DNA from 3 places in the Enterobacter sp. RHBSTW-00175 genome. Region 2 is predicted to be linked to each of the others. Evidence: predicted binding sites of a transcription regulator. Region 2 holds the regulator's gene; each other region holds the start of a gene.

Region 1 (5,252 bases), 550 kb from region 2:
GGAACAGCACAGGCACGGCAGCACTCTGCCAGCCAGGGACCCAGGCCACTGGGTTCAGCCAGTGACGCAGCTTCAGCACGGCAGCGAAGTTCTCTTTCACCGGCATGGCAAAGCCGTGGGCGGTGATCACCATTGATTGCTCATGTTCATAGCCGCAGGCCCACGCCGCACCGCGTGAGCGGGAAGAGAGACGGTCGCGTTTGAAGAACAGCATCAGAATGAATGGCAGCAACGGCGCGGCAATCAGCAGCAGCGCAATCATCGGCTGTGAAACAGTGGTGTGCGCCGTCGTGAGCGGCAGCGGTATCGCGCTACCCAGCAGCGGCAGCAGCCACGGCGCAGCCACACCGCCGATAACGCAGCACAGCGCCAGTGCGACAACGCTTGCCGCCATCAGCACCGGCGCGCAGCAGGCCTGTTCCGCCTCTTTCGTGCGCGGTGCGCCGAGGAAGGTCACGCCATAGACTTTCGCCATACACATCACCGCCAGCGCGCCGGTGATAGCCAGCCCCACCGCCAGCAGCGGACCGAGCAGACGCGCAATAAACGCATCACTCTGACCGAGCGCGAAGAAGGACTGGTAAATCACCCACTCACCGGCAAAGCCGTTCAGCGGCGGCAGCGCGGCCATCGCCATCAACCCCACCAGCATGGCAAGAGAGATAACCGGCATCTTTTTGCCGATGCCGCCCAGTTTTTCGATATCGCGATGGCCGGTACGGAACCAGACGCTACCCGCGCCGAGGAACAGCGTGCTTTTAAACAGGCTATGGTTGACGAGGTGATACAGGCCGCCGATAAACCCGGCAGCAATCAGCGCAGGTTGATTGAGCGCCAGCCCGGTCACACCTGCGCCAAGCCCCAGCAGAATGATGCCGATATTCTCCAGGGTGTGATAGGCCAGCAAACGCTGGATGTTGTGCTCCATCAGCGCGTACAGCCCGCCGACAAATGCAGTTACCATACCCGCCAGCAGCAACACCACGCCCCACCAGAGCGGCGGCTGCCCACCCGTAAGCGACAGCGTAAGAATGCCGAACAGCCCAACCTTCATCACCACGGTGGAGAACAGTGCCGCCGCCGGAGCAGAGGCATTGGCATGTGCCTGTGGCACCCAGCCGTGCAGCGGGATGATCCCGGCCAGCAGACCAAAGCCCACCACGCCCGACAACCAGATGTCAGCGCCAAACGGCAGCTGCTGTGCCCGCTCGTTCAGCAGGGCTAAATCCAGGGTGCCGTAGCGTTGCCACACCAGCCAGCAGGTTAACGCCAGCAGCAGCGTGCCGAGCCGCCCAAGCGCAAACCACAGCTTGCCGGAAGCACTGCACCCGGTCAGGAACACGCCGCACAGGGCCATGATTTCGGCCATCACCACCAGCGCACCCAGGTTGCTGGCGGTCACGGTGCAGAGCGCCGCAGCCATCAGCACATTCACCAGCAACCCGTTCGCTTTGGTGCTGTGATGGCGGTGCCAGTCAATATTAAACAGGCTGATAAACAGCCCGCACAAACCAAACGTCACCAGCCAGATGGCATTCAGCGGGGTCACCTGAACCGCGTGATGCACCACCGGAATGGTGGCTTCAACGGATTGCCCGCCGAGCAGAACCACCCCACCCGCGGCCAGGGTCATCAGGCTCCCTATCGCCCCGCCTATCCCGGCAATCCAGCCGCTCAGGGTTTTATGGAACGAAAAAATCAGCGCCAGAACGGCCGCGGCGGCGAACCAGGCCACAGCGCTGTTCATCATCGTCACCGCGTTCATTTTGCCCCCTCGTTAAGTTCCTGAAGCAGCGAAAGATCGCCAAAATCGGTGTTGATCGTCAGCTCGCGCTTGCGCTTGCTGGTACGGGCGATATCGCGAATGTTGACCAGAATGAGCGCTTTAGTCGGGCAGGTGCGCACGCAGGCCGGGCCTTGTTCATCAAAGCAGCACAGATCGCACTTCACCGCGATGGCTCGCACGCCGGGAACCCAGTCCAGCAGCGTACTGACGCGTGCCGGAGCCGGTGGCGCTGGCGGCGCTTTCGGGGAATTGGCATTCGCCGGAATATGCAGCGGGCGGCTGCCGGAAAACTCAATCGCGCCAAACGGGCAGGCAATACCGCACAGCTTGCAGCTTACGCACAGGCTTTCATTGAGCTGTACCGCACCATCAACACGGGTGATGGCATTAACAGGGCAGACACCCGCGCACGGGGCATCCTCACAGTGGTGGCAGAGCTGCGGCGCAGACTCTTTTTCATTTCGCATGACGCGCAGGCGCGGCATTGACTGCAATCCGTGCAGGCGGTGTGTTTCCGAACACGCCGCTTCACAGGTTCGACAGCCGATACAGACCGTCGAGTCGGCAATTACAAAACGGTTCACCGGGTAATCCTCTGGTGATGGTCATTTTTGACGAAAATCTGTCTTATCGACACTTCTCGACACGCAATACTCAGGCAACGTTTGCCGATGGGTTTCCGTTCATCAGCTGTTGCAGGTTGACCGGTAAATCGTGCTCAACCGCGGTGTAAAGGCCGTTGTAGACCGGCGCAATTTTTTCCAGGTAATGTTCCAGCACCTGCTGGCGATCGCGGTTGCTGACGTGGCCATCAACCATGCCATCAGTCATCAGTTGCGCCTGAGCAATGCGTTGTTTATCCCCGTCTTTTGTCTCGACGTAATACTCGATGGTGTGGCTGTTGAAGCTGTCTGCCAGGGTGACGTAAATCGTAAAGTGCCCGAACAACACAAAGCGCATATCGCCCTGTGCCGCGCAGCTCATGGCATGGTGTAGCCGGGCTTTCGACAGGGTTATCCCCTGAACCAGAGAATTGCAGTAAAGATGCCACTGCTCCTGTAACTGCTGATGTCGCTGTGCGATGTAATCCGCTTTTTCGCTGATTTCCCAAATAGTCATGTCAGATATCCGGTTAATGGAGATTGCGGCTATTAAGCAGATTCCATGCCAATTTTTAATTTATTGATTTTTAATGCTTTAAATACAAAACACACTGCTGTAACGGCAGTGTCGACGTGTCATTTCGACAGCGTTGACATCGTCACGCCTTAACAAAAATCAAGATGGCATCGTTATTGCATTACAGGCGCAATTCATTGAGGAGGCGTCATGCACGAAATCACCCTCTGCCAACGGGCTCTGGAGTTAATCGAACAACAGGCAGCACAACACCACGCAAAACGTGTGACCGGTGTCTGGCTGAAACTCGGCGCGTTTTCCTGCGTCGAAACCAGCGCCCTCACCTTTTGCTTTGAGCTGGTGTGCCGCGACACGCTGGCGGAAGGCTGCCAGCTTCATATTGAAGAACAGCAGGCGGAGTGCTGGTGCGAACAGTGCCAGCAGTACGTCACGTTGCTGTCGTCGAAAGTACGAAGCTGCCCGCAGTGTCAGAGCACCGGGCTTCGCATCGTGGCCGATGACGGAATGCAGATCCAACGCCTCGAAATCGAGAGGAAATAATTATGTGTAGTACCTGCGGTTGTGCCGAAGGCAACCTCTATATAGAAGGGGATGAGCATCGTCCTCACTCTGCGTTTCGCTCCGCACCCTTCTCTCCTGCGCCTCGTCCATCAGGAGTCTTTACCGGCCTGGCATTTACGCCAACCCAATCCGCTGACGGCGACCTGCATTACGGCCACGGTGAAGCCGGTACGCACGCGCCAGGCATCAGCCAGCGGCAGATGCTGGACGTCGAAATCAACGTGCTTGATAAAAATAACCAGTTGGCTGCGCGTAATCGCGCCCGCTTTGCCGCCCGCAAACTGCTGGTCCTGAACCTGGTCTCCAGCCCGGGCTCTGGCAAAACAACACTGCTAACAGAAACGCTCAAACGCCTGAACGGACGCGTTTCTTGCGCAGTTATCGAAGGCGATCAGCAGACGGTAAACGATGCCGCGCGTATTCGTGAAACCGGCACACCAGCCATTCAGGTGAATACCGGTAAGGGTTGCCATCTTGATGCGCAGATGATTGCCGATGCCGCGCCACGTCTGCCCGTAGCGGATAACGGCATTCTGTTTATTGAGAACGTGGGTAACCTGGTCTGCCCGGCGAGTTTTGATCTGGGCGAGCGGCATAAAGTAGCCGTGCTATCGGTGACCGAAGGGGAAGACAAGCCGCTGAAATACCCGCATATGTTTGCAGCGGCATCGGTGATGATCCTCAACAAAGTCGACCTGCTGCCGTACCTGAATTTCGACGTCGATAAGTGTCTGGCGTATGCCCGTGAAGTGAACCCGGATATTGAAATCCTGCTGGTGTCTGCCACCGGCGGGCAAGGTATGGATAACTGGCTGAACTGGCTGGAGAGAGAACGATGTGCATAGGCGTCCCGGGGCAAATCCATGCGATTGACGGCAATCAGGCCAAAGTAGACGTGTGCGGCGTGCTGCGCGATGTCGATCTGACGCTGGTTGGCAATGTGGATGAAAACGGTGCGCCCCGCATCGGCCAGTGGGTGCTGGTACACGTTGGCTTTGCCATGAGCGTGATTAACGAAGCAGAAGCGCGCGACACGCTGGATGCCCTGCAAAACATGTTTGATGTGGAGCCTGATGTCGGGGCGCTGCTGTACGGCGAGGAGCGATAACCATGCGCTATGTTGATGAATATCGAGCGCCCGAACAGGTGATGCAGCTTATTGAACACCTGAAAATGCGGGCAAAACATCTGCGCTATACCGCCGAAAAACCGCTGCGCATCATGGAGGTGTGCGGCGGGCATACCCACGCCATCTTTAAATTTGGCCTCGACCAGCTGTTGCCGGACAACATCGAGTTTATCCACGGCCCGGGCTGCCCGGTGTGCGTGCTGCCAATGGGACGCATCGACAGCTGTATTGAGATTGCCAGCCAGCCTGACGTGATTTTCTGTACCTTTGGTGACGCCATGCGCGTGCCGGGGAAAAATGGCTCGTTGCTCCAGGCCAGAGCGCGGGGAGCGGACGTGCGTATCGTCTACTCACCGGTAGATGCCCTAACGCTGGCCGCCGACAATCCCACGCGGAAAGTCGTCTTTTTCGGCCTAGGTTTTGAAACCACCATGCCAGCAACGGCCATCACCTTACAGCAGGCCAAAGCGCGCAACATCAGCAACTTTTTCTTTTTTTGCCAGCACATTACGCTTATCCCGACCCTGCGCAGCCTGCTGGAAGAGCCGGGCAACGGCATTGACGCGTTTCTGGCGCCAGGGCACGTCAGTATGGTCATCGGCACCGGGGCTTACGGTTTCATCGCCAGCGACTTTG
Region 2 (5,252 bases):
CGTTTAGCGACCAGCGAAAGCGTATGCAGATGGGTTTTGGTCTGGTCAGCAGGAACCAGCAGCGCGAAGAGGAGATCGACTGGCTGATTATCGATGGCGTCGAAGGCGATAGGCGTTTCGAGCTGCACAAATACACCGACGGCACGCAGGGTGTCTTCTTCCAGCTTACCATGCGGGATAGCAATGCCGTTGCCAATGCCAGTACTGCCCATTTTTTCGCGGGTCAGAATAGCTTCGAACACCACCTGTGACGGCAGGCCCAGCTGTTTTGCGGCCAGTTCACTGATGATTTCCAGCGCACGTTTTTTGCTCTGGCAGTGAACGCCACTACGGGTACATTCCTGGTTAAGGACATTGCTCAGTTGAAGAGCGGAATCGTTGTTCATCATAATTTCACCTAAGCGCTAACTGTACAAATGGCCTGTTGTGTTTCACAACAGGCCTTCCTGCACCCGTTAACTGCCCGGACAATTAGTGTTGTTTCAGTTTATCTTTATGTTTATTGAGCTGTCGCGCGAGCTTGTCAATCAAGCCGTCGATAGCAGCATACATGTCTTGCCCTTCCGCACTGGCATGGAGTTCACCCCCGTTCACGTGCAGGGTTGCATCCGAGATATGAGTCACTTTCTCCACTTTCAACACAATATAGACCTGGTTGATCCTTTCGAAATACTGTTCAAGTTTCGCGAACTTAGTGTTCACAAAATCACGTAAAGCATCAGTAATTTCGACGTTGTGTCCTGTGATGTTGAGCTGCATAGTGTCTTCCTTATCGGTTGTGTCAGACCAGTTGTTTACGCTGGTTAGACGGCGGAATGGATAAAGACTCTCGATACTTTGCAACAGTACGGCGTGCCACCATGATACCCTGATCGGACAGCATGGTGGTTAACTTACTGTCACTCAGTGGCTTCGCGGGATTCTCCGCGGCGATCAACTTCTTCACCAGTGCACGAATTGCCGTCGACGAGGCTTCGCCGCCGCCTTCGGTATTCACATGGCTGGAGAAGAAATACTTAAGCTCAAAAATACCGCGTGGACTGTGCAGATATTTCTGCGTTGTCACGCGGGAAATAGTTGATTCATGCATTTCGACGGCCTGGGCAATATCTGCCAGCACCATCGGTTTCATATACTCTTCGCCCTGCTCAAAGAACGCCTGCTGCTGCTCGACAATACAGCGGCTTACACGGAGCAGCGTATCATTTCTGCTCTCCAGACTTTTGATCAGCCATCGCGCTTCCTGAAGATTGCTACGAATATATTGATTGTCGGAGTCGTTGCGTGCGCTGGTGCACATGGAGGCGTACTGCTGGTTGATTTGCAGGCGAGGAATGCTGTCTGAATTCAATTCTACAACCCAGCGGTCGTTATGTTTTCTGACCAGCACATCCGGGATAACGTATTCGGGTTCGCTGGTCTGGATGGATTGGCCGGGGCGAGGATCGAGCGACTGGATCAGATTGACGGCTTCTTTCAACACCTCTTCTTTCAGGCGGGTGACGCGCATCAGTGTACGGAAGTCATGGTTTGCCAGCAGATCCAGATGATCGCTGATAATTAACCGGGCTTCTTCAATCCAGGGGGTCTCTTTGGCAAACTGAGAAAGCTGGATCAGCAAGCAGTCGCGCAGATCTTTCGCGGCCACGCCAACCGGGTCGAAGCGCTGAATACGCTTCAGAACCGCTTCAATTTCCTCGAGTTCGATCTCATCATCGCCGATGCTTTCAAGAATATCGTCCAGAGAAACGGTCAAATATCCGGTGTCATCAACGGCATCGACAATGGATGTCGCAATCGCACGATCGGTGTCAGAGAAGGGCGTTAACTCCACCTGCCACATAAGGTAATCCTGAAGCGACTGGGTAGTTTCGCCCTGATAGACCGGTAGCTCATCATCCTGGTAGTCCGCACGCGTCCCGGACGGGGTTCCTGCGGTGTAAATTTCATCCCAACTGGCATCCAAAGGCAGCTCGTCCGGCATCTCTTTTTGTTCGAGAGCATCAACGGTATCGAGCGTTTCGGTGTCCTGCGTTTGCTGAGTATCTACCTCGTCATGAAGATCGGTTTGCTCCAGCAACGGGTTGCTGTCCAGTGCTTGCTGGAGTTCCTGCTGAAGTTCTAACGTGGACAGTTGCAACAGGCGAATCGCTTGTTGTAGCTGTGGCGTCATCGCCAGTTGTTGGCTGAGCCTTAATTGCAAACCTTGCTTCATGTTCAGAGCATTTTTCTCCGGTGCGGCGTTACGTTACCTCTACCCTATCAGAGTCTGAAGTCTTCCCCAAGGTACACGCGCTTAACATGCTCATCTTCGAGGATCTGCGTCGGCGTACCATGGGCAATCAGATGGCCCTGGCTCACAATATAAGCGCGTTCACAAACGGCCAGCGTTTCACGGACGTTGTGGTCAGTGATCAGTACGCCAAGCCCGCTGTCACGCAGATGTTCAATAATACGTTTGATATCGATGACGGAAATAGGGTCAACGCCCGCGAAGGGTTCATCCAGCAGGATGAATTTCGGGTTTGCAGCCAGTGCGCGCGCAATCTCGACACGACGACGTTCACCGCCTGACAGTGCCTGGCCTAAGCTATCGCGCAGGTGTTCAATATGAAACTCTTCCATCAGTTCGTTAGCGCGATCCTGACGCTGCTCGCTCGACAGATCGTCGCGGATCTGCAAGACGGCCATCAGGTTATCGAAGACGCTTAAACGGCGGAAAATGGACGCTTCCTGAGGAAGATAGCCGATACCACGGCGCGCACGGGCGTGCAGCGGCAGAAGGCTGATATCTTCATCATCAATGACAATGTTGCCTGCATCACGCGGCACAATGCCCACCACCATGTAGAAGGTAGTGGTTTTACCCGCACCGTTAGGACCTAAAAGGCCAACAATTTCGCCGGAGTTGACGGACAGACTGACATCTTCCACGACGCGGCGGCCCTTATAGGCCTTAGCGAGATTTTTTGCAGTTAATGTTGCCATAACGAATTAGTTACTCTTCTTCTGTGCCGGGGCCTGGCTTTTGCCTTTATCTTGCAGCTGTGAAGGAACAAGCACGGTGGTAACGCGTTTGCCTTTCTCGCTGGAAGCCTGCATTTTTTGCTCTTTCACCAGATAGGTGATCTGGTCGCCGGTGATATTGCTGTCCAGCTGTTCCAGATAGGCGTTACCGGTCAGAATGACAAGATCCTTCGCCAGTTCATAGTGCATATGTGTGGCGTGGCCCTTCACCGGTTTACCGTTGTCCTGCATCTGGTAGAAGGTTGCCGGGTTGCCATAACCATCAATAATTTCTTTGCCTTGCTCGCCGCCCGGACGGGTAACGACCACTTTGTCGGCATTAATTTTGATGGTGCCCTGAGTCATGACGACGTTGCCGGTAAAGGTGACGACATTACCCTGCATATCGAGAGACTGAGTGTCAGATTCAATATGAATCGGCTGTTCGGTATCACCAGTCACAGCAAGTGCGGGAAGACTGGCTGCCAGCAGCGCGCTGGCGATAACAAAATTAAGGCTGAGTTTGTTTGTTTTGAATTTCATAAGAGGATCTAACCTTTTCAATCAGCTCGGCGTTTTTGCTGCGTAAGTTCCCGCGCATTCTCAGACCGCTGGAATTAAATGTTGTGCCATACAGTGTAACCAGATCTTGCGAAGTCACATCCTGGGTCACCAGGTTAATCTGGGCATTATCTGTTGTAATTTTACGCAGTTGAGAGTCAGCGGTCAGGGCGTTGACCTCAACATGACCATACAGATAAAGCATACGGTCATTTGTTAATTTTGCTCTGTCAGACTTAATCGACCACGTTGGCACTTTATCGGCATCAAATGTGGTCATTACCGGTTGGGTAAACCACGAGATACCATCATCTGAAAAATACTCAACATGCGTTGCAATCAGGCGATAGTTCAGCGCACCTTCTGGACTGTAAACCACCGTGTCACTGTGATCGCTTTTGTATGTTGGATCGCTATTGTTGAACACTTCCGGTTGTGTATCGTCACGGTCAGCGAGGTTTACGCCAATCAGTACCAGTGCGACAAGCGTTAGCAGAATGATAACCCAACGTCTGGTTTTACTCATATTGATTGCCCTTTGGCCTCTTCAAGCTTGCCCTGCGCCAGCAGAAGCAGATCGCAGACTTCACGTACGGCACCGCGACCGCCGTTGATATGGGTGACATAGTCAGCACGCGGTATCAACAGCGGATGGGCATCGGCTACCGCGATGCTCAGCCCCACTTCGGCCATCACCGGCCAGTCGATCAGATCGTCGCCAACATAGGCAACATGCTCAGGCGCGATGGACAGTTTCGCAAGCAAATCGTTGAATGCCAACATCTTGTCGGATTGTCCCTGATACAGATGGGTAATGCCCAACGTTTCGCAGCGGTCTTCTACAAGTTTAGCTTTTCGCCCGGTGATGATAGCAACTTCGATCCCGGATGTGAGCGCGCAGCGAATGCCATAACCGTCGCGAACATTGAATGCTTTTAGCTCTTCGCCATTATTGCCCATATAAATCAGGCCATCGGAGAGTACGCCATCAACATCCAGGATCAGCAGACGGATGTTTTCCGCCTTCGCCATCATGTCTGTACTTACTGGACCATAACAGGTTGCAAGGGATGCACCCGCATTACTCATTGTCTTATCCTTCATTACACTACGCCTGCGCGTAGAAGATCATGCATATGTACCACACCCAGCAGTTGGTCGCCATCGGCAACCATCACCGAGGTTATGTGGCGGGACTGCATCAGGTTCAGCACATCCACCGCCAGGGTGCCAGGACGAACGCGGATCCCGCCTGGTGTCATGACATCGGCGATACCTAACGTGCGGACATCCACGCCCATATCGAACACGCGGCGTAAGTCACCGTCAGTGAAAATCCCCTGAATCTTCATGAGATCGTCGCAAACAACCGTCATGCCGAGATTTTTGCGGGTAATTTCCAGTAACGCATCACGCAGTGAAGCGGCTTTACTTACATGCGGGATCTCATCGCCCGTGTGCATAATGTCGTTTACCCGGAGCAGCAACTTGCGCCCCAGCGCGCCGCCTGGATGAGAGAGCGCGAAATCTTCTGGCGTAAAACCACGAGCTTCGAGTAATGCCACCGCAAGCGCATCTCCCATGACCAGTGCGGCAGTGGTGCTGGACGTCGGGGCAAGACCCAATGGGCACGCTTCTTTTGGCACTTTGACGCACAGGTGAATATCTGCAGCGCGGGCCATGCT
Region 3 (5,252 bases), 1.8 Mb from region 2:
GGCCAGTTAACCAGTTTCGCGATGTATCTGGGGCTGATGATTTGGCCAATGCTGGCGCTGGCCTGGATGTTTAATATTGTTGAGCGCGGCAGTGCTGCCTACAGCCGTATTCGCGCCATGCTGGCCGAAGCGCCAGTGGTTAACGACGGCAGTGAAACGGTGCCGGAAGGACGTGGGGTAATGAAAGCGGATATCGGTTCGTTTGTTTACCCGCAAACGGAACATCCGGTGCTTGAAAACGTCAATTTCACGCTGCAATCGGGCCAGATGCTGGGTATTTGCGGCCCGACGGGTTCCGGTAAAAGCACTCTGCTTTCGCTTATCCAGCGTCACTTTGATGTTACTCAGGGTGATATTCGCTTTCACAATATCCCGCTGACACGCCTTCTGCTGGACGACTGGCGCAGCCGTCTGGCGGTGGTCAGCCAGACGCCGTTTTTATTCTCTGACACCGTTGCGAATAACATTGCTCTTGGCCACCCAACGGCGACGCAGGAAGAGATTGAACATGTCGCGCGTCTTGCCAGCGTTCATGACGATATTTTGCGTCTGCCGCAGGGCTATGACACCGAGGTGGGCGAACGTGGTGTGATGCTTTCTGGTGGGCAAAAACAGCGTATTTCGATTGCCCGCGCGCTGCTGCTGAACGCCGAAATCCTGATCCTGGATGACGCACTTTCTGCGGTGGATGGCCGCACTGAATATCAGATCCTGCACAACCTGCGACAGTGGGGCGAAGGGCGCACGGTGATTATCAGTGCGCACCGCTTGTCGGCATTGACCGAAGCCAGTGAAATTCTGGTGATGCAGCACGGGCACATTGCTCAGCGTGGGCAACATGACCAGCTTACAGAACAACCCGGCTGGTATCGCGATATGTACCGTTATCAGCAGCTTGAAGCGGCGCTCGATGATGCTCCAGAGCAGGATGAGGAGACCGCCAATGCGTAAGCTGGGAACGATGTGGCCGACCTTAAAACGTCTGCTTTCCTATGGCTCTGTGTGGCGAAAACCGCTGTCGATTGCCGTGCTTCTGCTCTGGATTGCGGCGATTGCTGAGGTGAGTGGTCCGCTGCTGATTAGCTATTTCATCGACAATATGGTGGCGAAACGCTATCTGCCGCTGGGGCTGGTGGCGGGGTTAGGTATTGCCTACGTTGGGTTACAGCTGACGGCCGCCGGGCTGCACTATGCGCAGTCGTTGCTGTTTAACCGGGCAGCCGTTGGCGTCGTGCAGCAGCTGCGCACGGATGTGATGGATGCGGCGCTGCGCCAGCCGCTGAGTGAATTTGATACTCAGCCTGTCGGGCAAGTTATCTCGCGTGTGACCAACGATACGGAGGTTATCCGGGATCTGTATGTCACCGTTGTGGCAACGGTATTACGCAGTGCGGCGTTGATTGGTGCGATGCTGGTGGCGATGTTTAGCCTTGACTGGCGCATGGCGCTGGTGGCGATCACCATCTTCCCGGCAGTCCTGATTGTGATGGTTATCTATCAACGTTACAGCACGCCGATTGTTCGCCGCGTGCGCGCTTATCTGGCCGATATCAACGATGGCTTTAACGAAGTGATCAACGGTATGAGCGTCATCCAGCAGTTCCGCCAGCAGGCACGTTTTGGCGAGCGAATGGGGGAAGCCAGTCGTTCACATTACATGGCGAGAATGCAGACGCTTCGCCTGGATGGCTTCCTGTTGCGTCCGTTGCTGAGTCTTTTCTCTACGCTGGTGCTTTGCGGCTTACTGATGCTGTTTGGTCTGACGTCGGGCGGCACCATTGAAGTGGGCGTATTGTATGCCTTTATTAGTTATCTTGGGCGTCTGAATGAACCGCTGATTGAGCTCACCACTCAGCAATCCATGCTGCAACAGGCCGTGGTTGCGGGAGAGCGCGTCTTTGAGCTAATGGACAGGCCACGTCAGACCTACGGTGATGATGACCGTAGTCTGCAAAGCGGTGCTATTACCTTTGATAATGTCTCGTTTGCTTATCGTGATGACCGGCTTGTCCTCCAGGACGTTAGCCTGGATGTCCCGTCGCGTGGCTTTGTGGCGCTGGTGGGGCACACCGGTAGCGGTAAGAGTACGCTCGCCAGCTTGCTGATGGGGTATTACCCGCTCACGAAAGGGGAGATCCGCCTGGACGGGCGTCCACTGTCTTCCCTGAGCCACAATGTCCTGCGTAAAGGGGTGGCAATGGTGCAGCAAGACCCGGTGGTGCTGGCGGATACTTTCTATGCCAACGTCACGCTGGGCAGGCCTTATACGCATGAGCAGGTGTGGGCGGTGCTGGAAACCGTGCAGCTGGCAGAGCTGGCACGCGGTCTGCCCGAGGGTATCGACACCCGGCTGGGCGAGCAGGGAAATAATCTCTCGGTTGGGCAAAAACAGCTGCTGGCGCTGGCGCGGGTGCTTATTGAAACGCCGCAGGTGCTTATTCTGGATGAGGCAACTGCCAGTATTGACTCCGGTACTGAGCAGGCTATCCAGCAGGCGCTGGCGGCCGTGCGCGATCATACAACGCTTGTCGTTATCGCTCACCGCCTGTCAACGATTGTTGATGCCGATACTATTCTGGTGCTGCATCGCGGCCAGGCCGTCGAGCGCGGGACGCATCGTCAGCTGTTAGAGGCGAAAGGGCGTTACTGGCAGATGTACCAGTTGCAACTGGCGGGAGAAGAGCTGGCTGCCAGTGCGCGCGAAGAGGAATCACTCAGCGCCTGATGCACCAAAATCAGGCAACGCGCTAACACTCTCAACTGTTGGTGCAACACTGAAACGCATTATGCACTGTTATGGTGCGTTTTTTTTCGCCACTTCATCACCGAATGCCTTGCCGCGCTCATTGCACCGCTTTTTCCCCCTTTTTTCAATTCTGGCACATCCCTTGCAATATCTCCTGCGTGTTAGCAGCGGCCATTACCGAATTCTGACTGGAGGGGATTTATGAAGCTGGTTACAGTTGTAATCAAACCATTCAAACTTGAAGACGTTCGTGAAGCATTGTCTTCCATGGGTATTCAGGGACTGACTGTCACCGAAGTGAAAGGCTTTGGTCGTCAGAAAGGTCATGCCGAGCTTTATCGTGGGGCGGAATACAGCGTTAACTTCCTGCCTAAAGTGAAGATTGATGTCGCAATTGCTGACGATCAGCTTGATGAAGTGATTGATGTCATTAGCAAAGCGGCCTACACCGGCAAGATTGGCGACGGCAAAATTTTCGTTGCCGAGTTGCAGCGCGTGATTCGTATCCGTACGGGCGAATCCGACGAAGCGGCATTGTAAGTAACTCCTGGCACACAGTGATAGGGATCGAGAAAATGAAGATAGCAACAATCAAAACGGGTCTGGGTTCGCTGGCACTGCTGCCAGGCCTGGCACTGGCTGCCCCTGCGGTGGCAGACAAAGCCGATAATGCCTTTATGATGATCTGCACCGCGCTGGTGCTGTTCATGACTATCCCAGGCATTGCGCTGTTCTACGGCGGCCTGATCCGCGGTAAAAACGTCCTCTCCATGCTGACGCAGGTTGCTGTGACGTTCGCACTGGTGTGTGTGCTGTGGGTGGTCTACGGTTACTCGCTGGCCTTCGGCGAAGGCAACGCCTTCTTCGGCAACCTCAACTGGGTGATGCTGAAAAATATCGAACTGACCGCGCTGATGGGTAGTTTCTATCAGTACATCCATGTTGCTTTCCAGGGCTCGTTCGCCTGTATCACCGTAGGCCTGATTGTTGGTGCGCTGGCTGAGCGTATTCGCTTCTCTGCGGTACTGATTTTCGTGGTTGTCTGGCTGACGCTCTCCTACGTGCCGATTGCGCATATGGTATGGGGCGGTGGTCTGCTGGCGACTCATGGTGCACTGGACTTCGCGGGCGGTACTGTTGTGCACATTAACGCCGCTGTTGCAGGTCTTGTCGGTGCATACCTGATTGGCAAACGTGTGGGCTTTGGCAAAGAAGCCTTCAAGCCACACAACCTGCCAATGGTGTTTACCGGTACGGCTATCCTCTACTTTGGCTGGTTCGGTTTCAACGCCGGTTCAGCAAGTGCTGCGAACGAAATCGCTGCGCTGGCCTTCGTGAATACCGTTATTGCCACGGCGGGTGCAATCCTCTCCTGGGTATTTGGTGAGTGGGCCGTTCGCGGTAAACCTTCTCTGCTGGGTGCATGTTCTGGTGCGATCGCCGGTCTGGTTGGTATCACCCCTGCGTGTGGTTATGTGGGTGTAGGTGGCGCGCTGCTTATTGGTCTGGTTGCTGGTCTGGCTGGCCTGTGGGGCGTGACTGCGCTGAAACGTGTTCTGCGTGTTGATGACCCTTGCGATGTGTTCGGTGTGCACGGCGTGTGTGGTATCATCGGTTGTATCATGACCGGTATCTTCGCGGCGAAATCTCTGGGTGGAGTGGGTTACGCAGAAGGCGTCACCATGGTTCACCAGGTGCTGGTACAGCTGGAAAGTATTGCCATCACTGTTGTCTGGTCTGCCGTTGTGGCCTTTATCGGCTACAAACTGGCTGACATGACCGTCGGTCTGCGTGTACCAGAAGAGCAGGAGCGCGAAGGTCTGGACGTCAACAGCCACGGCGAGAATGCGTATAACGCTTAATAAACAGCAAAACGGCAACCTCAGGTTGCCGTTTTTAATGTTGATGCCCTCTCCCGGTGGGAGAGGGCATCAGGCCGCACAAAATTACCCGCGATTACGCATTACCCCTTCCTGCACCGTTGATGCCACCAGAACACCATCCTGAGTATAAAACTCGCCGCGTACAAACCCGCGAGCGCTGGACGCCGACGTACTTTCCACGCTATAGAGCAACCAGTCATTCATATCGAACGGGCGGTGGAACCACATGGAGTGGTCAATTGTCGCAACCTGCATCCCTTTTTCCAGGAACCCAACGCCGTGTGGTTGCAGGGCAACCGGCAGGAAGTTGAAGTCGGAAGCGTATCCCAGCAGATACTGATGGACGCGGAAATCCTCCGGCACGGTGCCGTTGGCGCGGATCCACACCTGACGTTTTGGTGCAGCTACGTGGCCTTTCATCGGGTTATGGAACTCGACGGGGCGAATCTCCAGTGGCTTATCGCACAGGAATTTCTCTTTCACCTGCGGTGGTAGCAGGTGCGCCAGCGCACGCGCGATATCGGTTTCAGATTTAAGCTCTTCCGGCGATGGGGATGGCGGCATCACTTTTTGATGCTCATAACCCGGTTCAGGCGCCTGGAAAGAGGCCGTCATGTAAAAGA

What was found. The regulator sigma-54, encoded in region 2, starts transcription at its own class of promoters, with help from an activator protein. The targets are predictions, from matches to a motif close to GTTGGCACANNTTTCGCTNT.
Region 1: a site for sigma-54 is predicted at 3,069-3,088, ahead of hypA (hydrogenase maturation nickel metallochaperone HypA). Genes of this name have one in related genera too.
Region 3: a site for sigma-54 is predicted at 2,876-2,895, ahead of glnK (P-II family nitrogen regulator). Genes of this name have one in related genera too.

What each region holds. Positions count from the first base shown of each region.
Region 1 covers NZ_CP055930.1:954,330-959,581, forward strand. The annotation lists gene hycC (formate hydrogenlyase subunit 3) at 1-1,765, opposite strand, end outside; gene HV107_RS04495 (4Fe-4S dicluster domain-containing protein) at 1,762-2,370, opposite strand; gene hycA (formate hydrogenlyase regulator HycA) at 2,441-2,905, opposite strand; gene hypA (hydrogenase maturation nickel metallochaperone HypA) at 3,116-3,466, shown strand; gene hypB (hydrogenase nickel incorporation protein HypB) at 3,469-4,332, shown strand; gene HV107_RS04515 (HypC/HybG/HupF family hydrogenase formation chaperone) at 4,323-4,595, shown strand; gene hypD (hydrogenase formation protein HypD) at 4,598-5,252, shown strand, end outside.
Region 2 covers NZ_CP055930.1:1,509,009-1,514,260, reverse strand. The annotation lists gene ptsN (PTS IIA-like nitrogen regulatory protein PtsN) at 1-389, opposite strand, end outside; gene hpf (ribosome hibernation promoting factor) at 472-759, opposite strand; gene rpoN (RNA polymerase factor sigma-54) at 782-2,215, opposite strand; gene lptB (LPS export ABC transporter ATP-binding protein) at 2,263-2,988, opposite strand; gene lptA (lipopolysaccharide ABC transporter substrate-binding protein LptA) at 2,995-3,549, opposite strand; gene lptC (LPS export ABC transporter periplasmic protein LptC) at 3,518-4,093, opposite strand; gene kdsC (3-deoxy-manno-octulosonate-8-phosphatase KdsC) at 4,090-4,656, opposite strand; gene kdsD (arabinose-5-phosphate isomerase KdsD) at 4,671-5,252, opposite strand, start outside.
Region 3 covers NZ_CP055930.1:3,281,211-3,286,462, forward strand. The annotation lists gene HV107_RS15540 (SmdA family multidrug ABC transporter permease/ATP-binding protein) at 1-951, shown strand, start outside; gene HV107_RS15545 (SmdB family multidrug efflux ABC transporter permease/ATP-binding protein) at 944-2,725, shown strand; gene glnK (P-II family nitrogen regulator) at 2,948-3,286, shown strand; gene amtB (ammonium transporter AmtB) at 3,322-4,608, shown strand; gene tesB (acyl-CoA thioesterase II) at 4,693-5,252, opposite strand, start outside.